3 regions of the Lactobacillus sp. ESL0785 genome follow, and region 3 is predicted to be linked to each of the others. Evidence: riboswitches for the same ligand, from Rfam matches in the RefSeq annotation. Region 3 holds a riboswitch; each other region holds the start of a gene.
The links. A riboswitch is a leader RNA that binds a small molecule or an ion and turns the genes downstream of it on or off. The one in region 3 is predicted to bind thiamine pyrophosphate.
Positions count from the first base shown of each region.

Region 1: linked by a shared signal. The riboswitch ahead of thiM (hydroxyethylthiazole kinase) and the one ahead of thiW (energy coupling factor transporter S component ThiW) in region 3 are both predicted to bind thiamine pyrophosphate.
Region 2: linked by a shared signal. The riboswitch ahead of OZY43_RS02300 (ECF transporter S component) and the one ahead of thiW (energy coupling factor transporter S component ThiW) in region 3 are both predicted to bind thiamine pyrophosphate.

Region 1 is NZ_CP113916.1:1,617,489-1,627,817, forward strand. It holds gene glpK (glycerol kinase GlpK) at 1-54, opposite strand, end outside; gene thiD (bifunctional hydroxymethylpyrimidine kinase/phosphomethylpyrimidine kinase) at 191-1,006, shown strand; gene OZY43_RS07670 (hypothetical protein) at 1,065-1,658, opposite strand; gene OZY43_RS07675 (cobalamin biosynthesis protein CobQ) at 1,817-2,482, shown strand; gene lepB (signal peptidase I) at 2,522-3,097, opposite strand; gene OZY43_RS07685 (hypothetical protein) at 3,705-4,205, shown strand; gene OZY43_RS07690 (DMT family transporter) at 4,547-5,458, opposite strand; gene tenA (thiaminase II) at 5,548-6,210, opposite strand; gene OZY43_RS07700 (AEC family transporter) at 6,529-7,494, shown strand; TPP riboswitch at 7,598-7,699, shown strand; gene thiM (hydroxyethylthiazole kinase) at 7,784-8,572, shown strand; gene thiD (bifunctional hydroxymethylpyrimidine kinase/phosphomethylpyrimidine kinase) at 8,585-9,388, shown strand; gene thiE (thiamine phosphate synthase) at 9,403-10,059, shown strand; gene OZY43_RS07720 (FAD-binding protein) at 10,190-10,329, opposite strand, start outside.
Region 2 is NZ_CP113916.1:443,785-454,113, reverse strand. It holds gene OZY43_RS02345 (6-phospho-beta-glucosidase) at 1-189, shown strand, start outside; gene OZY43_RS02340 (DASS family sodium-coupled anion symporter) at 265-1,731, opposite strand; gene OZY43_RS02335 (glycosyltransferase) at 1,856-3,151, opposite strand; gene OZY43_RS02330 (immunity protein) at 3,353-3,547, opposite strand; gene OZY43_RS02325 (PTS lactose/cellobiose transporter subunit IIA) at 3,657-4,043, opposite strand; gene OZY43_RS02320 (immunity protein) at 4,248-4,463, opposite strand; gene scrK (fructokinase ScrK) at 4,768-5,640, opposite strand; gene udk (uridine kinase) at 6,056-6,697, shown strand; gene OZY43_RS02305 (ECF transporter S component) at 6,733-7,311, opposite strand; gene OZY43_RS02300 (ECF transporter S component) at 7,334-7,912, opposite strand; TPP riboswitch at 7,961-8,049, opposite strand; gene OZY43_RS02295 (hypothetical protein) at 8,113-8,433, opposite strand; gene OZY43_RS02290 (MupG family TIM beta-alpha barrel fold protein) at 8,433-9,530, opposite strand; gene OZY43_RS02285 (PTS fructose transporter subunit IIA) at 9,597-9,908, opposite strand; gene OZY43_RS02280 (PTS transporter subunit EIIC) at 9,930-10,329, opposite strand, start outside.
Region 3 is NZ_CP113916.1:189,102-199,430, forward strand. It holds gene OZY43_RS00950 (ABC transporter ATP-binding protein) at 1-599, shown strand, start outside; gene OZY43_RS00955 (nucleoside transporter C-terminal domain-containing protein) at 660-1,844, opposite strand; gene deoC (deoxyribose-phosphate aldolase) at 2,111-2,764, shown strand; gene OZY43_RS00965 (phosphopentomutase) at 2,783-3,970, shown strand; gene OZY43_RS00970 (sugar-binding transcriptional regulator) at 4,181-5,131, shown strand; gene OZY43_RS00975 (pyrimidine-nucleoside phosphorylase) at 5,145-6,443, shown strand; gene thiW (energy coupling factor transporter S component ThiW) at 6,538-7,050, opposite strand; TPP riboswitch at 7,115-7,205, opposite strand; gene OZY43_RS00985 (histidine phosphatase family protein) at 7,261-7,905, opposite strand; gene OZY43_RS00990 (matrixin family metalloprotease) at 7,927-8,562, opposite strand; gene helD (RNA polymerase recycling motor HelD) at 8,715-10,329, shown strand, end outside.

The DNA of each region.
Region 1 (10,329 bases), 270 kb from region 3:
TGCCCGAGTTGAAGTTGTACCCTCGTCAATTGCCATCACATACTTTTTTAACATAATTATATCCTTTCTTAAGAAAGCGGTTTTAATATAATTTTACTTATCCAATTGTGTTTTTACAAGAAATAATTATAGCATTAACCCTATTTTAAGTTATACTGTGTGGTAAGACTTTGATTAAAAAGAAGGCAGTATTATGAAAAAAGAACTTATTGCTTTAACAATTGCGGGAAATGACAGTGATGGCAGTGCTGGTATGACCGCTGATTTACATTCATTTTATGCACGGGGAATTTACGGCATGGGACTATTAACTGCTGCCGTTGCCGGTAATACTACCGGTATCTATGCTCAAGAAGTAATGCCACTTGCTTTTATCCAAAAACAATTTGATGTCTTAAACGATGATTTTCAGATTAATGCCCTAAAAACGGGAATGTTGGCCAATAAGGCAGTGATTAATTGTGTAGCCAGCAACTTACGCAAGTATCAGATGGGCAAGATTGTACTTGACCCAGTAATTATGACTAAGCATGGCAATACCTTGCTTGACGATGATGCCTACCAAGCATTTCTAACTGAGTTATTGCCACTTGCTGATATTATTACACCCAATTTTTATGAACAACAAAAGCTAACTGGATTAAAGTTAGCTAATCAAGCGGAAATTAAACAAGGTGCTTTAAAATTGCAGAAAATGGGCGCTAAAAATGTACTCATGAAAGGCCGGCATGATAATAGCGAACAAAGTACAGTCACTGACATACTTTTAACTGCAGATGGTCAATTCCACGAATTCAGTAAGCCATACATTAACACTGACCGAATTAACGGAACCGGGGACACCCTTTCCGCTGTTATCGCCGCAGAACTGGCTAAAGGCAAGTCAATCTTGGCTAGTGTTGCCACGGCTAAAGATTTTACTTATGAAGCAATTGCCCACCCAATTGCTGTTGGGTCAAAGTATGGCCCAATTAATCATTTTGCTGCACAACAAGATGTTAAGTAACCTGATATTAAAATACAAGCGGCAATTAATAGCTGAACTACTAATTGCCGCTTTTTGTTTATCTATAATTAATTTCCGTATAACTAATATTCTTAAAATGACGATTGCCATACTTTTTGGCTAACTTTTTAGATCTGAAATATTGGTTATATACCTTACCAGTATCTGGTTGGGCTTCAAGCAAAACTTGAACTTTCTTGCCATTAATCTTCTCTACTTTCATTGTAAAAGCAGTATCATCGGTTGTTTTTTTACCAGCTGGCTTAACAATTGACCATGTTGTGTTACCAATCTTTTTCTTTGTACCAGTAGCAGCCGCATTCAAAGCAGCCAAACTTGGATCTTGCTTAACGTTAGTAATCTGTGCAGTAGCCTTGCCGGTACTTGCTGCATCACTGACCTTAGTCATCTTAACAGTTTCCTCAGCACCTAGTGAATTAAAGCTATCGGCCTTAATCACCAATGGATCAGGAGTTAAAATACTACTGCTATACCACTTACCGTCCCACTTCTTGGGGAAAGAATGTGAACCTGTTTTACTATGCTTGACAACTTTAACAGTTTTGGCTTGAACTGTAGTTGCTAACCCAGCACCAGTTGTTGCAATCACTGCAGCAGCTGCAAGCATTGTCATTAATTTTGAATGTTTCATAATATCCTCCTTTTATTTACTATAGTATTAATTATACCACTACCAAAAATTAACACATTAATTATCTTCAAGATTAAGCATGGCAAGCCTAAATATTTCTTTTGCTCTCAGCCAGGCTTTAAGATATACTTGAAAGCAAGATGAGAGGTTTAGAACGCATGGCAGATAAGACAATTAAAATTGCATACTTGTACGAAGATTTAATGAATACTTACGGTGATTCCGGCGATGTTAAAATCATCCGTTACTTATTAAAAAAGCAAAATTATACCACCCAAATCGACAATGTTTCCTTAAGCGATCCGTTTAATGCCTTTGATTATGACTTTGTTTTTTTTGGCGGCGGGCAAGATTTTGAACAAACTGTTGTCGCCAAGGATTTACCGCGCCATAAAGAAACTCTGACTGCTTATATTAACGCTGGTCACCCCATGTTGGGCGTTTGTGGCGGCTACCAACTTGTCGGTACTTATTACCAAACCATTGGTGGCACCATGATTAAAGGGCTAGATATCTTACCCTTCCATACTGTCTTCAAAGCTGATAAGCGCATGATTGGCGATACTCATTACACGACTGAATGGGGTGAAGTTACAGCCTTTGAAAACCATTCAGGTCAGACCTATTTCGATGATCCTACGCTAAAGCCTTTAGGTAAAATGATTGCCGGTTATGGCAACAATCCTCAAGATGGTCTTGAAGGATTACATTATCATAATTTCATTGGTACCTATTCTCACGGCCCGATTTTGCGGAACTTGAACGTAGCACAAGCAATCGTCAAGATGGTCTTAGACTGGCATCATGAACGAATAACTAAATAAAAAAAGCCTAAGTTTGTTCAGGCTTTTTGTTTTCATAAGTTAAAAATGCTGAATTCGATTAAGTGGCCAATATCTAACCGTGACTTTACCAATCAATGCACTTCGCTTAATTGAACCAAAAAAGCGCGAATCTTTTGAAATATCACGATGATCTCCCATTACCCAGTAAGTACCTTTAGGTACATGATAAGTAAAATTAGTAGTATAAGTTGTCCCAGCATCATTATCAATCTTTTTAAAATTATTCTCTAAATATGGCTCTGGTAAAAGCTTACCATTAACATACATCTTGTCATTTTTAGAAACAATTTTATCACCCGGAAGACCAATGATTCGCTTAACATAAAAGGTACCTGGGACATCTTGCGCTGCTTTAGGTGCACGCAAAACTACTACTTGATTCCGCTGAGGTGTAAAATGACGCTGTGAAATCAGACGCTCATTATTTTCAAAATTTGGCTGCATTGATGCACCAGAAACACGATTATTTGAAAGAAAATACGAAAAAATCAATAACGTCGCGCCTGAAATAATCACCATCATCGCCACAAGTTTTAAGAAAAATTGCCCCCAACTTTCCTCATCAGCAGTTTGGTTATTTACCTTTTTAGCCATTATTTATTGTCTCCTTTATTCAAAAATTAGTAGAATTAATTTGATACCTTTTTGACGGTGAGTATCGGGCATTACATTCCAACCATCAATAGCTTTATTCCTACCAAAATATTATACTTCAAAAACATTAATAAAATAGCAAAGGCAAGCAAAAAATATTAATAAATTTAACTCTATTTATCATGTGAAAATAAAAGCTCAAGGAAAACTTGAGCTTTTTAATGTAGCTAAATTAACTCCTATGCTTCTTTTAAACGATTAATTTAATCTTCATTATCACAATGATGAAAAATTGTTAAACAAATATCTTTATATCTCATAGCTTGAACACCTTCAAATTCAGTAGTATATCCACCCTGATCAATTAATCTCTGAGAAAAATCTGTACATATATTTTTTCAAAACGTAATGCTTTTGCCGGTACAGTAGCGGCGAAATTATAAATCTTATTTAAGCAATACTTGATACATATAAAAGTGATACTCCCTCACTTTAATCATAGCTATTTTTACTAGCAATATTAATTAATACTTATTAATTTAAGCATACCATTTTTAACGAATTTAGTAAATAGAATATACTGTCTAACAGGAGGTTTGTTCATCAAATGAAATTAAAAATAAAAATAGTAACTGTAGCTTTGAGCATAGCATTAATGGGTGGAATACTTTTTCCAACTAATAAAGTTAGCGCTACAGTTACTACTCCTAGAATTCTAAGGAAAACTTGGGTAAATGATATTAGTTATTCTTATAAATTAAAAAAGCCGAAATTTAAATCTTGCATGGTCACAACAATAAACAAGCACTATATAATTATGAGCCACTTTCAAACTGACGAATACATTGGCAAGGTTGTGACAGTTAAAAAAATACCCAACTATAAAAACTTTTATCGTTTAAGGGTTAGTTATGCCTTTTCTAATGGGCCACTACCGAATCCTCCTGTATATAAATATTGGTATACTCGACTTGCAACAATAGGCGGTAAACAATTCTTGAGTATTTCTAGAAGCATTAAACAATTAAATCGTATAAATAATATGTATGGAACAATAAAAGATAATGGTCTTGCTCGTTACTTCAAAGATAATTCATCCCTTAAATAATTAAAAAAGCCTTTGACAAGAACTTTACAAGCTGGTTAATGCTTGTAGATGTTACTCTTGTAATCCCAGTGCCTTTGTCAACAGCTGATGTAGGATCACCCCCACGCATGTGGGGAATACAACTTAGCCAAAGTTTGAGCTCGCTTAACTGTAGGATCACCCCCACACACGTGGGGAATACAGTAAAAGATCCCAGCTATATCAACATCCTCGAAAACAATAATATACTTTTCCCATTAGTTTGTAAATTTCAATAGTTAACTTTATTTTCTAAATTAAAAGTAAAAAAATAGACATCAACTAACTAGGTTGTTGCCTAACTTTTCACACTTTACAAATTGCTACTCAATTTTATTTTTTGATTTCGGTGTAATATTCAGTGCCATTGCCGCAATTACTACCAGCACTGCCCCCAGCCAATCAAGTGGTGTCATTATTAAGCCAAAGCACAAAACCGAACCAATTGTTGCCGAAAATGGCTCAAAAGCATCAAGTAAACTAGCCGTCGAAGCCTTTATAAAGCGCAGCGAATTTGTCATTAATTGAAACGGGATCAAAGTACCAATCACAATTACCACTGCTACTGACAGCCAAACTTGTGCAGTTAATCTAATATGCGGCCACACAGGATGAATAATCGTCAGACAAATTCCGGCAGAAAGTAACCCCCAACCCGTAACTACTAAACTTGAAACGCGCTGCAATACATTAATTGGAATCAAGGTATTAGTCGCAACTCCAATTGCGGCTAGCATTCCCCACATTAATACTTCAGGTGTAATTGCTAAGTGACTAAAATCACCATGTGTTGCCAGTAAGGCAACACCAATAAATGCAGTAATTGCTGCCAATAAATCAAGTCGCCGTAACGTTTGTTGGTGTCTAATAATTAAATACCCCATTACAAAGAAGGGCCCAATAAACTGTAAAATAGTTGCAATTGCCGGATTTGCTTTTTGCACGGTAATAAAATAAAACAATTGTACTGGTAACAAGCCAAGAATGCCGTATGCAATAATTATACCCGCATCATGCTTGTTCTTCATTGTCGCTATCGGCTTTTGCCTCACAATTCCTGCTACCAGCAATAACACAAAGCCAGAAACAACCATCCGAATTTGTGTTAACCAAATCGGCGTAATTTCTGAACTAAGGTTAAAAAGTGACTTGGCAAATAGGCCCGAAATTCCCCACATCACACAAGCTAATCCTGCTAAGAAAGCCCACAGATGACGCTGCTTATTTGTAACCATTTTGTACGCTTTCCTCTTTTCTATTTTCAATCTTATCTATCATACCAAAAAGTTCAAGCCAGCAACAACCAGTGGTTTGAACTTTTTATTTACAACCATTTTTCTTCTTCATATGCCATCTGCCAAAAATGCAATTCATAGTAACTGCTGCGAACAAAAGCTGTCTGCATTTCATGCCGATCAGCTGCCGTACCCGATTCTGCCAGCATATTAGTCAACCTTAAAATTCGCTTAACGTTAATCGCATACCAATCACCGTCATAAGTATCAATCCACTCTTGATAATAAGAAACTGGTGAACCAGCAACTGCTAGTTGTTGACCTACTTTTTGATACAACCAATAACATGGCACCGCTGCTGCCACTGCTGGACCAATCCCAGCATGGTTCAAAGTCATATTTAAATGATTAACATAGGCATACGCTGTTGGTGCTATTGGCGTTTGCGCAACTTCAGCTGCTGTAATTTTTAATTGCTTAAAAAAGTGTGTACGTATCGTTAACTCACAATCATGCAAGTCCTGCACACTAGCTAACAAAAATTTTTTTGCCAACTTATTATCCGTCTTCGCTGCAATTGCTTGATGAAACTGGCTAAATTCATGCAAATAATACTGGTCTTGCAGTAAATAAAAACGAAACTTAGTCAGTGGAAGTTGCCCGCTACTCAATTCCTGAACAAATGGATGAACCATACTTTGATGCCATAAACCACTTACAATTTGATAAAGTTGATCTGTAAATTTTTCCATTTTCTTACCTTCTTAACAATCTAAAAGTTACACCGTTTTAAGTAAAATAGTAATACTTATTATCTTTAGATAATGTTTCATTGACCTTCCAAAATGTAAAATTGTTGCTATTAAAAATACTTATTGTATTATACTTAATAGGCAATTATAAAATTGGAATTATGTTTTCTTAAGCAAAATTTTTCTAACTTAATTGGCGTAAAGGCAGCCCAACTGCCATTGACCTGGCACTAAATATCACCAATATCCTAAAAAGCCATTCAAAAGACAAAATGGGTACCTAAATATTAATTCAACTACAGAGAAAGGAAACTTTTAATGCAAGTCTTTTTAACATCTGTATCAAGCGTTGTCGTAATTATCTTAATCATGACTCTAGGCTTTTTACTCAAACAATTCAATTGGATTGATGATTCATTTGGCAAAGAAATCTCAAGTATCATTACTAAAATTGCCTTACCAGCTTCAATCTTTACTGCTGTAATGAAGAACCTAAGTCGTAACAGCTTATTGCAATTATCAACCGAATTATTGTTCCCAGCATTAGGCGTAATTATCGGTTACATCATTGCTTGGCTCTGCGTTAAGGTTTTCAAGATCAAAGCAGGACGACGGGGAATTTTCATGAACGCCGTGGTTAATGCCAATACAATCTTTATTGGCATGCCGCTTAACATGGCTCTGTTTGGCGACAAGGCAATGTCGTACTTTTTAGTTTACTATATTATTAATACCGTTTCTACTTGGGCCTTCGGCGTTTTCTTAATTCAAAACGATGACCCAACCACTAAGGATAAGAAGGTCAGCCACAAAATTAATTGGAAAAAATTATTGCCTATGCCGCTTGTTGGCTTTGTGGTTGCTTTAGTCTGGATGTTATTAGGTATCCCCGTACCAAGCTTCCTTAACTCTACCCTAACTTACGTTGGCAACTTAGTAACTCCACTTTCACTTGTCTATATTGGCATTGTCTTGCACGATGCTGGAATTAAAAATGTTAAGTTTGACCGTGATTCAATCTTAGCTTTAATTGGCCGTTTTATCCTTTCACCAATCATTTTAATTACCTTAATTAAAATCGGAATGAGCGCCGGCTTTAACATGCCAAGCTTGATGCGACAGACTTTAATTGTGCAATCAGCAACACCAATGCTAGCTGTTTTACCAATTTTAGCTAACGAATCACACGGTGATGTTAAGTATGCAACTAATATTGTAGTTGAAAGCACCATTTTATTTATTATCGTTGTCCCAATTTTAATGACTATTTTACAATTTATCTAACTTCATCAGCATTTACACATTTATAAATTTTATGACCGTCCAACTTAAATAAAGTTGGACATTTTTATTTGTATTCTCTAATAAAATCGTCTATACTTGAAAGCGATAACACGAGGGGTGCCTTTTAGGCTGAGATGAAATTTTATTTCGGACCCTTTGAACCTGTAAGCCAATACTTGCGCAAGGAACGTGTCAAACTAACTTCAGCTTTGACGTTTTCTGCGTTAAAGCTTTTTATTTTGCTAACAGTAGTTCTAAGCACTCCTCCAATTAATTTTAGGAGAGAATTATGCAGTTAGAATTATTAGATAAATTACGTAAGCAAAATCCTGTTGTACTCAATGCAGCTAACTTTGTGACTGTTCAAGATGTTGCTAATGGCTTAAATGCAATTGGTGCTTCCCCAATTATGAGTAATGAAATCGATGAAACTGATGAAATGGTCAACATGGCTTCATCTGTGGCTATTAACATGGGCAGCTTAACTAAGTTGCAAATTGCTCACATGAAAAAAATGGGTGATTTGGCTCGAGAATATCGTAAGCCGATCGTGCTTGATCCTGTAGCGATCGGTGCTGTACGTTATCGACTGAATATCGCTCAAGATCTACTCTGGAACTTTCACGTCGGAATTATTCGCGGTAATGCTGGTGAAATTGCTGCTTTAGGTGAATTTAATTGGCATGCTAAAGGAATAGATGCTGGTTCTGGTACTGGCAACCTTGATGAAATTACCAAAAAAGTAGCCCAGAAATACCATTGTGTAGTTATTGCCAGTGGCGCTACTGACACTATTAGTGATGGTCACAATCTGGTTCATGTGCATAATGGCACCCCTCTCTTCCAGGTACACGTTGGTTCAGGCGACATGCTAACCAGTATTGTAGCTGCTTTTAGTGCTGTAACTAACAACCTTTTTGAAGCTGCTCAAGTTGCCACTTTAATTTTTGGAGCAACAGGACAATTATTAGTTCAAGACCATCCTAATGTTGGCCCTGGTAGTTTTAGCATGTACTTAATGGACTATTTAGCTAAAGTAAAAACTACTGATATTGAAAAAATTGCTGATTATGATTAAAGGAAGTATCTTATGGCAACCAAAATTAATTCATTTCCCCAAGTTCTAACAATTGCCGGAACTGATTCAGGTGGTGGTGCCGGAATTATGGCCGATCTGAAAACTTTTCAAATGCAAGGCGTTTTCGGCACTGCCGTCGTAGTAGCTGTCACCGCACAAAACACTCTCGGTGTACAGGCATCACACTTGCTTCCGCTTGAGATGATTGACGCACAATGTGCATCTTTAGCAGCAGACTTTAATATTCGCGCGACTAAAACTGGTATGCTCGGTGATGCCGAACATGTTCACCAAGTTGCCTTAAACTTGCAAAAATATGACTTTGGACCGATTACTGTCGATCCAGTCATGGTCGCTAAAGGTGGAGCCCACTTGTTAAGTGCAGATGCAGTTGAAACCGTAAAAACTGAACTTTTACCTCTCGCCAACTTAATAACACCCAATTTACCAGAAGCACAGGTATTAACTGGCATAAAAGTCACTAATGAGCAACAATATCCAAATTTAGCTCATTCATTACAAGCTCTAGGCGTTAAAAATGTCTTGATTAAAGGTGGTCACTCAACTGATGAACAAGTTCGCGACTTTGCCTTGCTAGAGGACGGTTCTAGCTTTTGGGTCAGCAGTCCACGAACACATACCAAGCGAACACACGGCACTGGTGACACACTAGCCGCAGCCATCACGTCTCAGCTGGCTTTAGGCCATACTTTGCCTGAAGCAATTAAATTAGCCAAACAATACGTTACCAAAACCATTGAACAAACAATTCAAGTTGGCCATGGTCACGGCCCGCTCAATCATTGGGCTAAATAAAGAAAGGAAAAATTATGTCAAAATTTAATTCTAAAATTTTACACGCCTATTTTATTTGTGGTAGTCAAGATCTACCAGCTGGCAAAACACTGCCAGATATCGTTGAAGAAGCCTTAAAAGCCGGCATTACAGCTTTTCAATTTCGTGATAAAGGTGCTGGTTCAACTTTAAAACCTCAAGACCGCTTACCTATGGCGCAGAAATTGCACCAACTTTGTCAAAAATACAAGGTACCATTTTTCATTGATGACGATGTCGAATTAGCCCAAAAAGTCCACGCTGAAGGTATCCATGTGGGGCAAAGTGATGAGGCTATTACCCAAGTAGTCGCCGAAGTTGGTAAACAAATGATTGTGGGCTATTCCTGTTCAACTTTAGCCGAAGTCCAGCAAGCTAATCAAATTACCGGAATTGATTATTACGGCAGCGGCCCAATTTTTACTACTCATTCAAAAGCTGATGCTGATCCTGAAATTGGGACAACTGGACTTAGCCAACTAATTCACCATACTTCACGGCCAATTGTTGCTATCGGTGGAATCAGAGTTCCAGACCTACCGGCAATTGCTCAGACAGGGGTTGCTGGAGCTAGCGTCATTTCGATGATTGCTCAAAGCAAAAATATTAAGCAAACAGTTAAGGCTATGCTTACTGCACCATGGCAATATTAGAATAATTAATTATAATTTATAAAAAAAGATCTAATAGATTTTGATCTGAACTCTAAAATTAGGACAACTGATTTTGGGATTCATATCATTTACTCTATTAGATCTTTTTATTTTCTCTTAAAATATACAGTTAATTAATTTTAGCTAACGCATCATTTACCGCTGCTTTCAAGCCACGTGTAGTATTAGACGCACCTGAAATCGCATCAACATCAACTGTATTTTCATTAACCATTTTACTTGGTAATTCCTTAATCGCCTTTTGACCGT
Region 2 (10,329 bases), 250 kb from region 3:
CTCATGGGCTACCTTCCTTGGGGTCCAATTGATCTAGTTTCAGCTGGAACTGGTCAAATGGATAAACGTTATGGCTTTATCTACGTTGACAAAAATGATGCCGGCAAGGGAACCCTAAAGCGTTCACGTAAAGACTCATTCTATTGGTACCAAAAAGTAATTAAATCTAATGGTCAAGATTTAGATTAACTATTAAAATAAAAATAAATAGGACTTCTGCATTAATACAGAAGCCCTATTTGTTTCAACAATTTTTACCACATTTTACCACATACCCAAAACTTTCATCCATAATGTACCAATTACACCAAAGATTACTAGATAGACTAGACCAATAATAAAGTTGTTCTTCCACCATTCTCCCTGAGTAACATAACCCGTTGTTGCCAAAATTGATGCTGATGGATTAGCATAATGTGTTGACGAATTATTGATTACTGTAGTAAATGCTAATAACATCGCAGCTAATGGCAATGGTGCACCAGTTGCAACAGCCACTGACAAAAACGGTAAGTATAAAGCTGTCACATGAGCCGTTCCACTAGCAAAGAAATAATGCGTATAGAACATTACTAACACTAAAATAATTAAGACAATACTCCAACTAACACCATGCAAACTCCTCTGAATGGTCTGCGAGAACCAAGCAATAAAGCCAAATGAAATTAATTTCCCTGCCATAAAGACTAAGATTGACAGCCAAACCAAAATATTCCAAGCACCTGCTTGGTTAAAAATATCTTGAGCAGTTAATACACCTGTCAGAAGTAGCAAAGTGACTGCTAAAAAGGCAACAAAAGTTGCATCCAATTGTGGAACTTTGAAAATTCCTGACAAAATCCATAATAAAATTGCCAAGGCAAAAACAGTAGCCATAATCTTCTCAGGAACTGTTACCTTACCCATTTTTGTCAAATTATCTTTAGCCCATTGCTTAGCATTCGGTGTTTCCTTAATTTCCGGCGGATATATTTTATAAAGAAGCCACGGAACAATTACTGCTGAAATTGCGACTGGAACAATTGCTGTAATAAACCAACTTGCCCATGTCATTTGGTAGCCCTTTTGTGCTGCCATTTGCTGTGCAACAACATTTGCTGCCGCACCTGTTAAAAATAATGCCGTAGATAAGATATTGGCATGAAAAGCAACCAAGTCAATATAAGAACCTATTTTTTTACGTGACGGATCATTAGGTTTAGAATCATAACTTTTCGAAATTGATTCTGTCAGCGGCCAAACAACACCACCCGTTCTTGCACTATTAGATGGAATCAAAGCGCCTAAAATCAATTCTAGACCAGTAATTGCATAACCAATACCCAACGACTTTTTACCAAAACGTTCGATCATCCAATACGCAATCCGATTACCTAAACCTGTCTTAGTAATGCCATATGCCATAATGAAAGCCATAGCAATTAACCAAGCTGCAGAATTACTAAATGCGCTCAAGATACCCGTAGTTACAACGCCAGTTTTGGGATTAACAACGTTATTAATTGGCGCTAACCCAACTAACACCATAACTACTAAACCAGTTAAGGTAGTCCCACCAATTGGCAACGGCTTAGTAATACAACCAACAATTGTCGCCACAAAAATAGCAAACATTTCCCAAGCCTGCGGCGTCAGTCCAACAGGTCGCCATGGTGTAGCGCACCACAAAATAACGCCAACTATTAAGGGCGAAATAAACCCTTTATAGTTCACTCTTTCTAAAGTCTTCATATTTCCTCTCTTTCATATTGTGAATAATTTATTTTATACAAAATATTATATGTTTTTTATTAATTATTTACAACAACAAAAGGAGGACTTATTTTTAGAAAAAATGTAATTACTTTAATTTCAATTAAATTTTAAACACGACATTATCACACAAAGCTCTAACCGTAACTACATGAACATCAAATAAGTCTGCAGCATAATTTTTATTATTAATAATCAATTCATTAATCTTTTTTAGCTTATCTGCACTTCCGCGCAAAAAGTTAATTAATGGATGTTTGGGCTTGATACCCAACATTATGCACTTATTGCTATCATCTACAACAACAAAATTACCAATTGCTCGCAAATAACCAATAGGTGCTTGTAATTTTATTGGCTCAAATACAGCAATACCACCATAACGATCAAGTTGATCAATTAATTCTGTCACTTGATCATTAATAAATATTTTAAAGTATTCATTATTTTGATATTTTTGCCAGTTGTTTAAGTCAATTTTATTAGATAAATAAAAATTATTAGGCAACAGTGAAACTTGCGAATAGTATAAACTATCAGCAGCAAACTCACTGTTTTTTACTAACTGATTAGCTGCTAAATTTAGATTTTGAATTAACTCAATAAAGTACGACAAGTAATATCTAAATCCTGGCGTTTTCATATTAATTATCATTCTTTTTAACGCACAATATTCAGCTGCTATTCGATATTCTGTGGCACAATTATTAATTAAATCCTGATAAGCAGTAAAAATTCCAAATAAACGCGGATTAGTATACGAAGATGTTGTACTATCAGCATGCTTATAATAATTATAAAGTGCCTTAGGAACATATGAAAGTCTCTTACAATGACTAATTAGCGGAATCAAAATATCCAAATCTTCATAAGCCATCTTTTTAAAGCTATGATGCTGCCAAATTTCACGACGATATAGCTTATTCCATGAATAAGAATTACTCTGAGCCGTTGTAATATATGTAGCAATATCAATCACACCTTCACCACAAGGCAAAGTAACAACATCTTGTGCAGTTGCATTTTCTACAAAAATTTTATGAACATCACAAATTGCAATATCACTTTGATACTTAATTAGATTATTATATAACTCGGATAAATAATTCGGCTCAACCCAATCATCAGCATCAGTGAAACCAATATATTTACCTTGAGCACATTCTAATCCCACATTTCTTGCCATTCCCTGACCTTGATTTTTTTGATGAATAATTTTAAAAACATCCGGATATTCATGTTCAAATTGTTTAGCAATTGTCAAAGTCTGATCCGTACTGCCATCATCAACTACAATCACTTCATAGCTTTGACTAAAATCTTGCTCAGCCAAAGAAGTCAAACAACGACCCAGTAATTTTTCTTCATTATAGGCTGCAACAATAATTGAAATTTCCATTAATATTTACTCCTGCTAAATTTAACCTTCAACTCGACATAAATTATAACGGTAATCCATTAGTAAATAAATATATTTACGGATAATAAACTATTGGTGGCAAAATAATAACTGGACTCAACATAAGGTGAATTAACATTAAATCAAGTATAAAAAAGCAGTATTACAATTCGTAATACTGCAAAACAAAATTTATTTGAATTACTTAAACAAGTAATTCAAACCCAAAACAATTAATACTAGACCAAAAACGATTCCAGACCATAAAGCAAGTGGTAAAAATGCTGACGTACCCTTACCACCATGCTTCCTAACACCTTGATAGGACTTATATACTGCATACAACTCCCAGATTCCCAATAAAATAAGAATAACCTGAAAAGCTTTTTCAATCATTGTTTTCCTTCCATTTTATTTAAAATGTTACATTTAAATAATTATTATAATCACTCATAATATTTTGTAAATAAAAAAAGAAGACCAACTTGATCTTCCTTAGGTTAACCTATTCACCAGCCTTTTTTAGAGCATCTGCTTGATATAATTTTTCATATAAATCAACCATTTCTCCAGCCAAATCTCTAAAAGTTATCGCATTCATTAAGTGATCTTGTGAGTGAACAACTAGCAAAGTGATGTGTGTATGATCACCCTGAGCTTCCTTAGTTAACATATTGGTTTGCGAATTATGTGCTTGCAGTAAAGAATCATCTGCTTCTTTTAGCTTGGACCGTGCGGTATAAATATCACCCTTCTTGGCAGCTCTAATTGCCTCAAAAGCTAAACTTTTAGCATTGCCACCGTTAGCAATCAAGCCCATTGCAGCCATTAAAGTTTCTTGTTCCTTATCTTCAGCAGTTTTCTTTTCTGCATTTTCTTTATTATCAGCCATGTTATCTCCTTAATTTCTCCTAAATATTAATTTTATATAATATCATTATAGCGCTTTCAAATAAACAGTAAACAATTTAAATATTAAATTGTTTACAAGGCTAAAAATAAACGTTGGATCAGTCCCATACTACTAACTAGACCAAATATTAACTAAAAAAGCTTCTTAGACGTATCGCTCTAAGAAGCTTTACTTATTCATTAATTACAGCAATATCTTTAGCAAACAAATTACACCAGCAATAAAAAATAAAACACTGAAAACAATACTAAACCAATAAGAATTCAACAAAAAAGTAGAAGTTTCCTTATTACCATTAGTCCGAATAAACTGTAAATGCTTTCGAAAAGCATAAAATTCCCATAACCCAGCAAGAATACATACTACTCCCATGATTAGACCAATTAACGTATTACTCATTTATATCACCCTTTACATTATAAATATTGCTGGTTTTATATTAAGCTTAAGCAGTTGCTTTTGCAATACAACGTTATTTATTACATTTTTTATGCTTTTATTTATTACGAACTTGTATTTTTAAATAGCTGTAAATATATTATGTTTTATTAAGTAAAATATTACCAATAATTATCGGTATACTTTTTCCTGTTTCCAGACTAACCACAGAAATAATCTGTCGTTTTAATTTTGCTACTATTAAAGACACCTAGGAAACGTACAAAGTTCTCTCACATACCATCCCAATTATTTTATCAGCGATTTATTCCTTTAATAATCGCTTAGCCAAAGCAAAGTTACCCACAGTTGCTGAGCCATTATTAGCAATTGCTGGCATCACAATATACTTGGTTAAATCTGGTATATCAACATAGCCGTTTAACATCTTAGCAAAATCGCGTCGTACTTTTTGTAAGAACTTTTCACTTGTTACGCCGCCACCAAAAATAATTTTATCTGGTCGCAAAATTAGGGTTACCTGTAACGCAGCCTGAGCTACATAATAACTCATAATATCCCAAACAGGATCAGTCAATGGCACATTCTGTCCCGCTTGATGCAGCCTTGCTTCAAAGGTTGGTCCTGACACTAAGCCTTCAAGACAATCTTTGTGATATGGGCAGACTCCAGCAAAATCAAGATCATCTGGATGACGCTTAAGTAGAACGTGCCCCATCTCAGGATGACCTAATGCACCGACTAACTTACCATTAATAATTGCTCCGCCGCCGACACCAGTACCAATCGTGTAATAAACCAATGAATCAAGATCTTCGTTTGACAATAACGACATCACATATTCGCCATAAGCTGAGCCATTAACATCAGTTGTAAAGAACATTGGCACATTAACCTGTTTTTTCAAAAAGCCAATAAAATCAGTATCCTGCCAACCTTTTTTAGGGGTTGTCGTAATATAACCATATTTAGGCGATGTTTGACGGATTTCCAAAGGACCAAATGAGGCAACACTAATTGCATCAACAGTGAATTGCTTAAAATAATCCGCAGTCTTCTGTAAAGTTTCCTCTGGAGTAGTTGTTGGAAAAGTAATTGTATCCTTAACTTGATAATTTTCGTTACCGACTGCACATACAAATTTAGTACCACCGGCTTCAATTGAGCCTAATAACATAGTTTTTTCTCCTTAATTGCTTGTAATTTATAACTATAATCTCTACTTACTCGTATATTGTCTAAAATCTGTATCATGAGCATGTTTTTGCTCAGTTCATTCTGATATAGAACACCTATTTCATAAAAGTCAATTTTCTTTTTAATATTTCCCATCTCTTCAAAATTATTTTTTATACTGCCTTTTTTCATTTTTATTATCTAATATAATAATTATGTTAGCGCTTATATATTATCAATTCAAGTTTTTAAATAAGATAAAAGTATTGCAACTGTAAATTTATATAATAAATTACCTAGCTACTCTTTCACTTGTAATCCTTAGAGAATGTAATAAATTTTCACTTTAATCTTTTTTTAGTGGTATTCCGATAAAAACTAAAGTAAAATATTATGTGATAAAAAAGGAGAGTCTAATGTCTAAACTTGAAAAACCCGTCGTAATTGGCATTACTGGCGGCTCAGGCAGTGGAAAAACAACCATTGCCCATAAAATCGTTGATCAAATGCAAGAAAATGAGCATGTCTTGATTATGACGCAAGATTCATATTATAAAGATAATACTGGAATTCCAATGAGCCAAAGAATGACGATTAACTATGATCATCCCGATGCCTTTGATATTCCCCTATTAAAAGCTCAAATTAATGATCTGCTTAATTACCAACCAATTGAAATGCCTGTATACGACTTCAAAGAACACACTCGAAGCAAGCAAACAATCCATGTTGAACCCGCTGACATTATTATTCTAGAAGGAATTTTAGTCTTAGCCAGTGAGGAGATTCGTGATTTAATGGATATCAAAGTTTATGTCGATACTGATGATGATATCCGTTTCATTAGACGACTCGAGCGCGATATTCAGGATCGTGGTCGCTCAATTGATTCTGTAATTGAGCAATATTTAGGTACAGTTAAACCAATGTATCATCAATTCATTGAGCCAACTAAACGTTATGCCGACATTATTGTTCCCGAAGGCGGCGAAAACGACGTTGCAATCGATATGTTGACAACTAAGGTACATGCTATTTTAGGAAAAAAAGAAAAATAATAAAAAAGCCACGATATTAATCGTAGCTTTTTTTATTATTTAATTTTCGGTTTTAATCCTCGTGCAAATAACTTAGTAATCAACTTAACCAAAATGCCATCAAAAACAATGGCCGAACAAAGATCAATTAAAAAAATACTAAGTTGTAATTGCCACGAATAATAATTTAAACCATAAACAAGGTATCTTCTAACAAACGCACCAATGCCAGCGCAAACAGCTCCAGTTAAGACACTTTTCCACGAAAACTTTTGATATCGTTCTTTTTTCGGGAAAAAACCTATTTCATTTGTCGCTCCCTGAACTAAGCCAGAAACTATTGTCATAATGCCCCATTGACCACCTAGCAGCATTTCAACCACAGAAGCCAAAACTTCACCAATTATTCCAGCCCCTGGCAAGGGAACAAAGTACATGGTTAACGGTGCTGCAATTAGCCATAACCCTGTAAAGATAGAATCCGTTGCTGGTGCAAAGCCTGTCGGTACCAATAAGATTTTGCCTAAATTATATAAATTATCAACACCAAACTCGTAGATAAAACCTAATAAAATCCCAATTAAGACAACAAAAATAATTGCTTTAATATTCCATTTTGAAAATCTAATAAACATCATTCGCCAGATTCAAATTAATTTACGCTAAGCGCGGCCGCAAAGCACGATCAAATAAGTTGGTAATCAACTTTACCAAAACCCCGTCAAATACAAGTGCAGAAACAATGTCAGTAATAAACATGACAACTTGCAAAGTTATGCTAAATTTATTCCAACCATATAAGAAATAAGTTGGAATAAATGCACCTAGTCCTGCAAAAAATGCTCCAGTCATAACACTTTTCCACGTAAATTGTTGGTAACGTTCTTTTTTCGGGAAAAAGCCAATCTCGTTGGTTGCTCCTTGAATTAAGCCAGAAACAACGGTAATTGCACCCCATTGACCACCAATCGCCATTTCAACAATTGCTGCTAAGACTTCCCCAACTGTACCTGAACCTACAGTAGGGACAAAGTACATAGCCAATGGCGCTGCAATTAACCATAAACCAGAAAAGACAGTATCTGTCACTGGCGCAAAACCGGTTGGCAATAACGCCATTTTAACTAAGTTATAAGCCCAATTAAAGCCGTATGTATAAATGATACCCATAATAATACCTATTAAAGCCACCAAAATAATCGACTTCACATTCCATTTGGATGATCTTGTGAACATAAAAAATACTCCTAACTAACTATGACGTCAGCAAGGAGTACAAATTAAATGCTTGTATTAACACTTCCCTAACGCAGGTATTGTCCTGTTCAGGTTCCAAGGGTATTTCTCAGCTATCAGCACCCCTAGTGACGTTACTTATAAATTAGATATAGTATAGCACAATCATTACTATAAAAAAATCCCCCAATATAGCTTAATTAATGCTTTTTATTTTTGGTAGTTGTTTTACGAATCCATTTAGCAATTATTCCCTTGCCTTCACCCTTCATTGTCGCCTGAAAATTACGACTAAAGGCAATCAAAAAGACCATACAGCAAAAGGCAAAGATAACCATCGCTAACATAAGTACAACTTTATTTTTGCAATAAACCAGAATAATTGTTAGCAATACAATACTGATTACTTCAAGAAGAATACTGTAAATGCGATAACCCGCGCGATAAACCTGCGCGACCAATTTAAGAGCTACTAAAAACAAGACCAGCAAAACTACGACAATAACTAAAGCAGTACCCATTATTCATCCTGATGGCTTTCAAACTTAAATTTAGTCCACGGCCGCAAATATTTGAGTAATGACAATTCGCTTGGTTTAATTGCAGCAATCTTATTTTTCCGTTTATCACTATGCGGCTGTAAAACAACTTGTAGCTCATTCTTATAAATCCCGAAGTCATCATTACCAATTAAGATATCGCCGACTTGAAATTGTTCTTGATTATCATGAGCAGGATTAGCTTCATCACGATGCCAAACTCGTGGCATAGTTGAACGAGCTACTAAGGCATTGCTATCACCACGGCGAAAATGCTTATCTTCTAACAAAATTTGCTTTTCTAATGGACTAATACTTGGCAACAAATCAACATCAAAAGAAAGCATATATCTGTCTAATTCGCTCAGCCGACGTAATTCATCTTCACTAGCATATGAATTACCAATAATGACATCATCAATTAAATTAGTCATAAATAATGACTTAGCCTGTACCTCAATCGGTAAGTATCGGTCGTTTTCACGTGTTGGCAAACCATCATTCACATCCCATGGACCATGTTTACCACATTGACTAGAAACAAACGCAGCTGTATGAATACCATGCTTCTTAAAATTTTTACTACATTCCTCAAAGAAATGGTCTTCTAGGCCGCAACCTACTTGAGGATAAAAGTTATGACAACCATAAATAAACGGTTCATTAGCCTGATAGCTTAAAATATTATCTAAGTAGCCCGTATTGTTACTCATATTTAATTCAATAATCATCTGTTCAGGATTATAAGTCAATTCGGCCTCGGTCTTACCATCAAACCCTTCATCAAGCCTAATTGCTGCAGCACCTAACTCTTTAAAAAATGATAAATCAGTATATGAAACTCCTAATTGCTTAAAAATCCGGGGTGACACATCCAAAGTTGTACTGAAGCCATGCTTATTACCAAACTGAATAATATGTTGAAACTTTTTCTTAGTTGCTTCAACATCCTTAGCTTCTAACATACTCATAAAAATTCGGGTATAGCCATACTTTTCTCCCAGCAATAAATATTGCTCGTCTTTTTGGGCATCACTATGATCAGGATAAATGGATAACCCAATATGTCGCATTGTCATAAAATTTCTCCTTATCGTTTTAACAAAAAGCACTTCACCAATATCTGCTGAAGTGCTTTTTACAAATTATTTTTTCAATTCTTCATTTACTAGGTCAAGCAACTTACCCGCAGCTAGAGGATTATACATTGTTCGCGGAATCATAACAAACTTAATATTATGATCCTTAGCCTCATCTGCAACTGCTTGCTTACGGTAAACAGCCTGTGGTGCCAGTAAGACAACATCATATTGGTCAGCACTCAAATCATCAGCGACATTTTCAGTGCCTGTAGCCTTAACAATTACATCTTGACCACGTTTCTTACCTTCTTTTTCAAGACCTGTAGCAATCAATGATGAACTCATTCCACCACTGCATGATAATAAAATTTTCATCAGGTATCCTCCTAAAATTAATTAAGCCTTTGCAGCTTGAGCTTCTTCAGCAGCTGTTTCAGCTTCAATCTTAACTTGGTGCTTATCCCACATCTTGAAGAATGGGAAGTAAATCAAAGCAGAAACCGCAATATTAATTAACGTAACGATAATTGCCCGCCAATCATAACCAGTAGCCAGAAAGGCACCAATTGGTGCTGGAAGCGGCCATGGAACCATTGACGTTGTTTTATTTAATAGTCCCATTACTGTAGCTGCCCAAGTGATAATCCCATCAGCCATTGGCGCTAAAATAAACGGTACTGCAAAGTAAGGGTTTAACACAATTGGCAAACCAAAAATAATTGGCTCATTAATATTAAAGATACTTGGTACTAAAACAACTGCTCCCATTGCCTTACCAGTCTTAGACTTCGACATG
Region 3 (10,329 bases):
ATGGTGCGGGTAAATCAACAATTGTTAAAACAATATCAGGTTTACTTAAACCTAAAACTGGTGAAATTATTTATCAAGGTAAAGAAATTCAACATAAGCAGGCTCCACAAATTGTTGCTGCTGGCATTTCACAAGTAGCTGAAGGACGACATATTTTTGCTGGCATGACAGTAATGGAAAACTTGCAGATGGGAGCTTTTTTAGCGAAAAATCATGATGAAGTTAGTCGTAGTTATACAGAAATTTTTGCCCGCTTTCCCATTTTGAAAAAGCGTAAAAATCAAGATGCAGCTACACTTTCTGGTGGTGAGCAGCAGATGTTAGCTATGGGACGTGCATTGATGGCGCAACCAAAGTTACTGCTTCTGGATGAACCTTCAATGGGTCTATCACCATTATTTATTCAAGAAATTTTTACGATTATTAAGGAATTAAATCAAAAAGGAACAACAATTTTACTGATTGAACAAAATGCTAAACAAGCGTTGGCAATTGCTGATCGTGGTTATGTATTAGCAACTGGTAACATTCAGCTATCGGGTACTGGGTCGGAGTTATTAGCTAATCCAGATGTACAGCGTGTTTACTTTGGGGGTTAATTGTTAAACCAAAACAGGCATTCACATTTATTGTGAATGCCTGTTTTGATGCTTTAGGAATTAAAAGTAAAGTCCAACAATTGTTCCGGTTAAGATTGAGGCTAAAGTAGCCCCCAATAATAATTTCATTGAGAATTTAGAAACAAAAGTACCAGCTTTTTGATTGATTGATCTGATTGAACCGGTAATAATTCCAATTACACTGAAGTTAGCAAAAGATACTAAATAGGAAGAGATAATTGCGTTGGCTTTAGGTGAAAGAGTAGCAGCTATCTTGTTTAATTCACCCAGAGCGACGAATTCGTTAGTTAAAATCTTGGTTGCCATTAGACTACCTACCTTAGTAATATCCTTCATTGGTACACCCATGATAAAGGCGATTGGTGAGAAAAGATAACCCAAAAAGTTGGTAAAACTAATGTGAAAAATAATGGCAAAGGTATTGTTCAAAAAGGTAATTAACGCAACGAACCCAATCAGCATAGCAGCAACAGTTACAGCTAATTTGAAGCCGTCTTGAATGTAGTTGCCAATAACTTGGAAGAAAGGTTCTTTTTCCATGCCTGTTTCAATTTTAATACTTGCTGCATCAGTTACATCGTAAGGATTAACAATGCAGGAAACAATCAAGGCTGAAAGAATGTTGAGAAAGACTGCAGTAACAACAAACTTACCAGGTACTAGCTGCATGTATGAAGCTAGTACAGCAGCTGAGACCGCACTCATCGCTGAAGCACAAATGGTGTAGAGCCGTTTTTCATCGAGTTTAGGAATAGTATCTTTAATGGTTAAGAAAACTTCTGGTTGTCCTAAAATTGCAGTTGAAACAGCGAAGTAACTTTCCAATTCGCCCATACCAGCTAATTTATTAAGGATAAAACCGGTCCACTTAATAATAAATGGCAAAATTTTGAGGTAATTTAAAATACCAACAAGAGCTGAAATAAAAACAATGGGCATTAAAACATTTAAAAAGAAGACGGAAGCTCCCTTTTGAATGACTAAACCGCCAAAGACAAAGTTAACACCGCCAGCGGCTTGAACCATTAGCCAACTAAAGAAGCTGGAAATAGCGCCCATAGTGCTGACACCGCCAGAAGTCTTGAGGCAAAGAAAAGAAATAATCAGCTGCAAAACAAACATAGCGCCCATTTTTTTAAACTTGATGTGTTTACGGTCGTTACTGACAAGCCAGCCGATAGCGAAGACGAACGCTAAGCCCGTTAATAAAAATAAAAATTGCATAATTAGACCTACTTATAATTTAAAAATATTAATTACTACTATATAAATTAATTATTGAATTGGCTGAACCCTCTTGTTTAACAAGCGCTTTCAGTAATCGCTAATAAGATTAACATGTTTTTTATCATTTGTAAATAATTTAAATGAAATAATGTTCACTATTAGAAAGAGTAAGGCAATAAGCAAGGCTTAATACTTATGTTCAATTAAAACATTTACATTTGATAAAAATGAGTTATACTTTAAGCACAAGGAGGTTGTTAAATATGGATAAAACAACATTAGCAAAATATTTAGATCATACACTTTTGAAGCCAAATGCAACTAAGAAGGACATCGTACAAATTTGTAACGAGGCTAAGCAATATAATACTGCTTCAGTTTGTGTTAATTCTTACTGGGCAAAATTGGTTAGTGAAGAATTAAAGGGTACAGATGTTAATACCTGCTGTGTAGTTGGTTTCCCTCTTGGAGCAATGAGCAGCAAAGCTAAGGCTTTTGAAGCTACTGAAGCTATTAAAGCCGGTGCTGAAGAAATCGACATGGTAATTAACGTTGGTGAATTAATTGGCGGCAATGATGATGCAGTCTTGGCTGATATTAAGGCTGTCGTAGATGCTGTTCATGCTGAAAATAAATTATTAAAGGTTATTATTGAAACTTCATTCTTAAACAAGGATCAAAAGATTCGTGCTTGTGAACTTTCTGAAAAAGCCGGTGCTGACTTTGTTAAAACCTCAACTGGTTTTAGCTCAGCCGGTGCTAAGGTTGAAGATGTTAAATTAATGCGGGAAACTGTTGGTGATCGTTTAGGCGTTAAGGCCTCAGGTGGCATTCACTCTTACGATGAAGCAATAGCAATGATTGATGCTGGTGCAAATCGTTTAGGTGTTAGTGCAACAATTCAAATTTTATCTTAATTTTACGAGGCTTAAAAAATGAAGTATAAGCGTATTTTTGGGTTAGTAATGGACTCAATTGGTACTGGAGAAGCTCCGGATGCGGCAGACTTTAATGATGTTGGTGCAGATACTCTAGGTCATATTGGTGAATATTTTAAAGGCGGGTTAAAGTTGCCCAATTTTGCTAAGCTGGGTTTGTCTAACTTACGTGAAACTCCAATTGAAGGTGTTCCTGCGGTTAAGCAGCCGGTTGGTCATTTTGGCAAAATGAAAGAAATTTCTGTTGGTAAAGATAGTCTTGATGGCCACTGGGAAATGATGGAAATGCCGGTAATGCAAGAATTAAGTTTCTTCCCTAATGGCTTTCCTGATGATTTATTAGATAAAATTTCTAAATTTTCTGGACGCAAAATTGTCGGTAATCGGCCAGAATCAGGCACCAAGATTATTGAAGAACTTGGCGAACACCAAATGCAAACTGGCGATTTAATTATCTATACTTCTGGTGATTCTGTTTTACAAATTGCTGCTCATGAAGATGTCATTCCAGTTGAAGAACTATACCGGATTTCACGTTATGCGAGAAGTTTAGTAAATGGACCAGAATATCGTGTTGGGCGCATTATTGCTCGACCATATGTTGGCAATGGTAAGGGTCACTTTACAAGAACTGCTAATCGACACGACTTTACCTTAGAGCCAACAGGTAAGTCTGTGTTAGATCATTTGCAAAATGCTGGTTACAAGACGATTGCTGTTGGTAAAACAATGGATATTTTTTCAGGTCACGGTATTGATGAAAGTTATCATAATGAAAGCAACATGGATGGAATGGATCATGTTGACCATGTAATGAAAGAAGACTTTACTGGTTTTTGTTTCATTAATTTAGTTGATTTTGATGCCATGTATGGTCACCGCCGCAATACTGCAGGTGATGGTCAAGCTTTGATGGATCTTGATAAGCGTCTAGGAACAGTTATGAGCAACATGAACGATGATGATTTATTAATCATTACCGCTGACCATGGTAATGACCCAACTTATAAGGGTACGGATCACACTAGAGAATATGTACCGTTACTTGCCTATTCACCAAGTATGACTAATCCTGGTAGCTTAGGTATTCGTGATACCTTTTCTGATTTTGGTGCTACTGTTTTGGATAACTTTGGCGTTGAAGGTAATAGTATTGGAACTAGCTTCTTAGCTGATTTAAAGTAAATAAATAATTTGAGTAATTCTTTGCAATAAGTTTAATTACTTAAAATAGCAAAAGCATTTAACCTGAATAAAGAACATCATATTTTAATATAATTATTAACTTGTAACTAGAATATGTTAAACTTGTTTAAGAATAGTATCTATATTATAAATGAAGAATAAATAACAAGTTTTTGTGAAATATAGATCCAATTATATTGGAGACATCAAATGGCTGAAAAATATGATAGAAAAAAGTTGGCATTAAGTGCGACTGCTGCAAGGCTTTATTATGAAGATGATCTGGGTCAATCAGAAATTGCTCAGCATTTAGGTATATCGCGTCCGACAGTCTCACGATTACTTAAGTTAGCCCGTGAATCTGGGATTGTTAGAATTGAAATTTGTAATCCATTTATTGGTACGGAAGACCTAAGTGAACAATTATCTACTGAATTTAAGAAAAAGATTATGGTTGTTCCCAATAATTTTAACGGTGAATTAACTGCTGTTAAAGGCGTTGGTGCCTATGCTGCACAGTATTTAAGCGATCTAATTAAGCCTCATGATATTGTTGGTCTTGGCTGGGGCAGAACAATTCATATGGTAACATCTAATTTTAAAAAGCGGACGGTTCCTGATGTTAAAATTGTCCAACTTAAGGGTGGCGATAACATTAATAGTAAGGAAACTTACGCTAATGAAAGTGTGACTGACCTGGCTAATGCATTAGGGGCAAGTGCACATTTTCTGCCATTACCGCCATTTTTTGACGATAAATTGACTAAGGAAATTGTTGAACAAGATCGCTTTATTCGGGATACGCTTAAATTAGGTCGTAAAGCAAATATTGCAATGTATAGTGTTGGTACAGTTAGAAAAGATGCCTTGTTGTTCCAATTAGGATATTTTAGTAAGACGCAAAAAGCAGCTTTACAACAAGATGCTGTTGGTGACATTGTTTCCCGTTTTATTGACCATAATGGTAAAATCGTCGATCCTAAGCTAAATGAAAAAACAGTTGGGATTGGCCTAAATGATTTGAAGAAAAAGCAACATTCAATTTTAGTTGCTAGTGGTATTTTAAAGGCACCAGTGGTCTATGCTGTGATCAAGGCAGGCTATGCTAATGAATTTATTTTAGATCAAGCAATTGCACAGGAATTACTCACCTATAAATAATGAGGTGAATGCCATGAGAATGGTAGATATAATTGATAAGAAGAGAAATGGTCATGAATTAACTGACGAAGAAATTCAATTCTTTGTTGATGGCGTAGTTAGTGGCGCAATACCAGACTATCAAACCAGTGCTTTGTTAATGGCTATTTATTTTAACAATATGACAGACCATGAACGGTCGACTTTGACTTTGGACATGATGAATTCAGGTGATCATTTAGATTTATCCGGAATTCCTGGGATCAAGGTTGATAAGCACTCAACTGGTGGTGTTGGCGATAAGGTAAGTTTACCGTTGGCTGCAATGGTTGCGGCAACTGGCATCCCAGTCCCAATGATTTCTGGTCGCGGACTTGGGCACACTGGCGGTACGTTAGATAAGCTAGAGGCAATTCCAGGTTATCAAGTAGAGATCAGCGAACAAGCTTTTATTGATCAAGTTAAGAAAGAAAAATTAGCAATCATTGGTGCTACAGGTAATATTGCACCAGCAGACAAGAAGATTTATGCTTTGCGGGATGTGACTGATACTGTTGATTCAATTCCGTTAATTGCCAGTTCAATTATGAGTAAAAAAATCGCATCAGGAACTGATGCGCTGGTAATTGATGTTAAAACCGGTTCTGGTGCCTTTATGAAGACCTTGCCAGAGTCTGAAGAATTGGCACATGCCTTAGTAGAAATTGGTAAGGGTGTCGGCATGAAGTGCATGGCACTGATTTCTGATATGAACCAACCTTTAGGTAATAAAGTTGGTAATACATTAGAAATTGAAGAAACGCTTGATGTACTTAAAGGCAAGGGTCCGAAAGATTTAGTTGATCTAGTACTCACACTTGGTAGTCATATGGTTGTTTTAGGTGAAAAAGCCAAGACAATTGAAGAAGCTCGGCAATTGCTTGAACAAACGATTATTGATGGTTCTGCTCTTGATCGCTTTAAGGCAATGGTAATTGCTCAGGGTGGCAATAGTAAGGTAATTGATGACTACAGCATTATGCCGCACGCCCAATATCAGATTGAATTGCCAGCATTAGAAAGTGGCTATTTAGCACAATTAGCTGCAGATGAAGTTGGCATTGCCAGTATGAAGCTTGGTGGCGGCCGTGAAAAGGCTGATGATCAACTTGATTATGGTGTTGGTATTGAGCTTAACAAGAAGGTCGGCGACAAGGTTGAAAAAGGTGAATCTTTGCTGACAATTCATGCTAACCGCAAAGATGTTGCTGATATTAAGGCTCTGCTTTATAACTGTATTAAGATTGCAGATGAGGCTAAGCCTTACCCCATGATTTATAAAGTAATTGAATAATTAAATAAATAGCGTCCATCAAATCTATTATTATAGTTTGAAAGACGCTATTTTTATTACAGGTGTATTTGAATTTTGTAAAATATTTTAACTTTTATTCGAAAAATAATTGCCTAATTTTTTGAAATTGGCGCACTTTACCTAATTTTAGTAAGACAATCAAGGCAACTGCAGAACCAATAATGGCAGCTCCAATAAACCGCGGTGTGTAAACAAACCAGTAAAGATTGTTGCTGCTGCCAGTGAACCAAACCATAACCGGATAAGAAAGCAGCGAGCCGATAATTCCCGTACCGATAATTTCGCCAAGGCAGGCCGCCCAAATGTTTCGGGTTAACTTATAAAAAATGCCGGCTAAAAGTGCTCCAAAAATAGCGCCAGTCAGGGCTAATGGTGGAATACCCATAATAAGCATTCTGATAATGCCACACAAGGTTGCCATAATTGTGACGTAAACTGGTCCTAACATGCTGGCACCAATGATATTAATGACGCTGGACATCGGTGCCATCCCTTCTACACGAAAGATGGGTGATAACACTACATCGAGTGCGACCATAATTGCTAATATTGTAAGCTTCTTGGTTTGTTTTCCTTTATTAGTCATTTTTTCCTCCTAATTCAAAGCAAGCAGCCTACAAAAAATCCTCTTCGCGACATAACGAAGGGGATTTTGCTTAATTGCCTATCCCTTGCGCTGGTATTATCCAGATCAGGTTCGTGGGTTTAATCTCAGCTTGTTAAGCACCCCATAGACTCTTGTTCATTAATATTTAACTGTATTATACGCTTTCATAATTATGAAAGAAAGTACCAATTATAACTTCATTTTGTTATATGAAGTAACTTTTTTCTCTTTTTCAGTCATTGTCATGATGGTAATGGATGCATTACGGGGACCACGAGTAATATCAAAATCGCTAAAGCGTTCAGCAATACTACGAATGGTAAAGCCATGTGTGACTAATAGAATATTTTCTGCACCATCAAGTTGGCTAATTAGGTCAAATCCCTGATCGACGCGGTGCCAATATTCTGCCGCGTTTTCTGCATTATGAAAGGGATCTGCTTCTTTGATCCAATCAGTTGCGGTATCAATGGTTTCATTTTTAAATAAATCGTAGTGGTTCTTGTAGCCATGAGGCCCACCAATCATTTGCCATGCCATGTCCGTATCCATACCTTCAAAATAGCCGTAAAAGTGTTCACGAAAAAAGGGCGTGGCAATGTGCTGGATTTCATTATGGTTAACGTTGTGCTTGATAATGATGTCGCAAGTGTCACTTGCTCGCTTTAGATCACTTGATAATGCAATATCAAATGGGATATCTTTCAACGCTTGCCCAGCCGCATCAGCACCAGCAATTCCGTCGTCAGTTAATGGCGTATCGCACCAACCCTGCATTTTGTTATAGCGGTTAATATAAGTTTGACCGTGACGAATGATATAAATTCTTTTCATCCTGTTACTCCTACTTGAAAATCACTGCTCGTGATAAATCTTCTTAACATTGGCAATATCAACGGGTTCAATTGGATAAAGTGAACCTGCTGGGTACATCACTGATTTTTCTTTATTATGGTTAAGACCAATGGCGTGACCTAATTCGTGTTCCACGGTATTGACAACTCGTTGATAACTATAATTATATAGAAAATTTTGTAAGTAATACACATTTAATTGGATATCTGCTGTATAAATAACCTTAGTTTTGGGATTATATTTGATTCCAGTTTGTCCAGCGGCATCAGTATCAGGATCGAACATAGGCTCGATGATGATTTGAGCCTTTTTTCTATTATTAGTTGGAACTAAAGCAAAGGTATCAGTATTGTTCCAAGCTGTAATCGCATCGTTTGTGGCGGCAATTAATTCTTCATCATTATCTAAGTCAATGTAGACTTTGGCGGTTTTCTTAGGCCAATGACAATCTTTACCCTGGTTGGTAGCAATTTTTCTAATGGATTTAGCTGCATGCTTTTTTGCACTTTTTTTGGCTAAAACAATCTGCATTGGTGCACTAGGTGAGTTATTTAAGGGTGTAGCTAAGCTGCTGAGGGCTAAGGCTGCAACTAATGCACAAGATAATTTACGCAAAAAATGTAACAATTTTTTCATAATTTAGATCATCTCCAATACTGAAGATTATAGGAGTAATTGCGCTAATTTTCATGAACTTTTAGCAATCTTATTAATTAAGTCTAAGAATTATATATTAAACTTATTTCATGTTAAAATAGTATGCAAGTTTTGAAAAAACAGGTGACTTTATGACAAAAGCAATGGATGAAAAGCAGTTTGAACAGAAACATCTTAACCATGTTTTGGCGATGATTAAGGATAAAAAGGCAGAGTTATCGTCCGCGATTAAGTCGGCTGAAGGTGAAGCGCGAAACCTTAATTCGCACTTTTTCGATGATGTACGACTTGATTATGATGGTTATTCGACATCAATGGAAACGGCATTGTCGATTCATCAGCAGCAACAGTTGCTTGATGAACGTGAGAATGCTTGGCAACATTCTGCTAAGCAACTTGGAACTGTACAACGTTTAGAAAAGAAACCGTATTTTGCTCGGGTTGATTTTAAAGAAGGCAGCGAAAAGCCAGAAACAATCTATATTGGACTGGGTTCATTTGCGGATAAGGATAATCACTTCTTAATTTATGATTGGCGGGCACCAATTTCTTCAATTTATTATGATGGTAAGTTAGGGCAAGTTTCTTATCTGTCACCTGAAGGTGAAATTACCGTGGATATGACGAAAAAACGGCAATTTATGATTGAAGACGGTAAAATTGTGAACATGTTTGATACCAATGAATCAATTGGTGACCAAATGCTGTTGGAAGTTTTGGGTGAAAAATCCAGTACACAAATGAAGTCCATTGTGACGACAATTCAGCGTGAGCAAAATAAGATTATCAGGAATACTAGTGCTGATTTGCTGTTTGTCCAAGGTGCTGCCGGTTCTGGAAAAACTTCGGCGATTATGCAGCGAATTGCTTACTTGTTGTATCGTTATCGTGGGAACTTAACCAGTAGTGATGTGATTATGTTTAGCCCTAATCAATTATTTAATGATTATATTAAAAATGTTCTGCCAGAAATGGGCGAGCAAAACATGGTACAGATGACCTACTGGCAGTTTGTTAGCCGGCGTTTGCCAGGGATGACAGTGGAAAATTTGTTTGACCAGTTTGAAGATCAAACTGCAGACACAGCCATTGGCGAGTTTAAGGATTCAACGAGTTTCTTTAAGTTAGTAACGCGTTATGCTGAGCACCTCAATAAGCGAGGCGTTGTCTTTAAGGATATTTATTTTCGCAATAAAAAGCGCCCATTTTTTGCTAAGGATAAAATAAATGAACTTTACTATTCATACAATGATAATTATAATTTGAGTAATCGAATTGACGCAACGCGTGAAGAATTGATTAAGTCACTTAACCGCAAGATTAATGCGGAAACGAAAAAAGCTTGGGTTTCTGAAACAATTGAAAGTTTGAGTAAGCAGCAGCTAAATGCTCTTTATGATCGTCCAGATCAGGAATTTGAATCTGAAGAAAAAGAGGAAAAATTTTTAGGTCGTAAAATTGTCGTTAAAGCATTAGATAAAGTTTACCAACAAATTCGGCATAATAATTTTATTAATATGCGGGCGCAGTATTTGAGCTTTTTGCGGGCTGTACCAAAAATGACAGACTTAACAAAATGGCAGATTAGCACTGATGATTGGGCTAAGCATGTAGCAAAGGTAAAAGATAGTTTTAAGCAGCATCATATTCATATGAATGATGTTTCGGCTTACTTATACTTATACGACCTGCTTACTGGTCGGCACGTTAATTATGAAATGCGTTATGCTTTTATCGATGAAATTC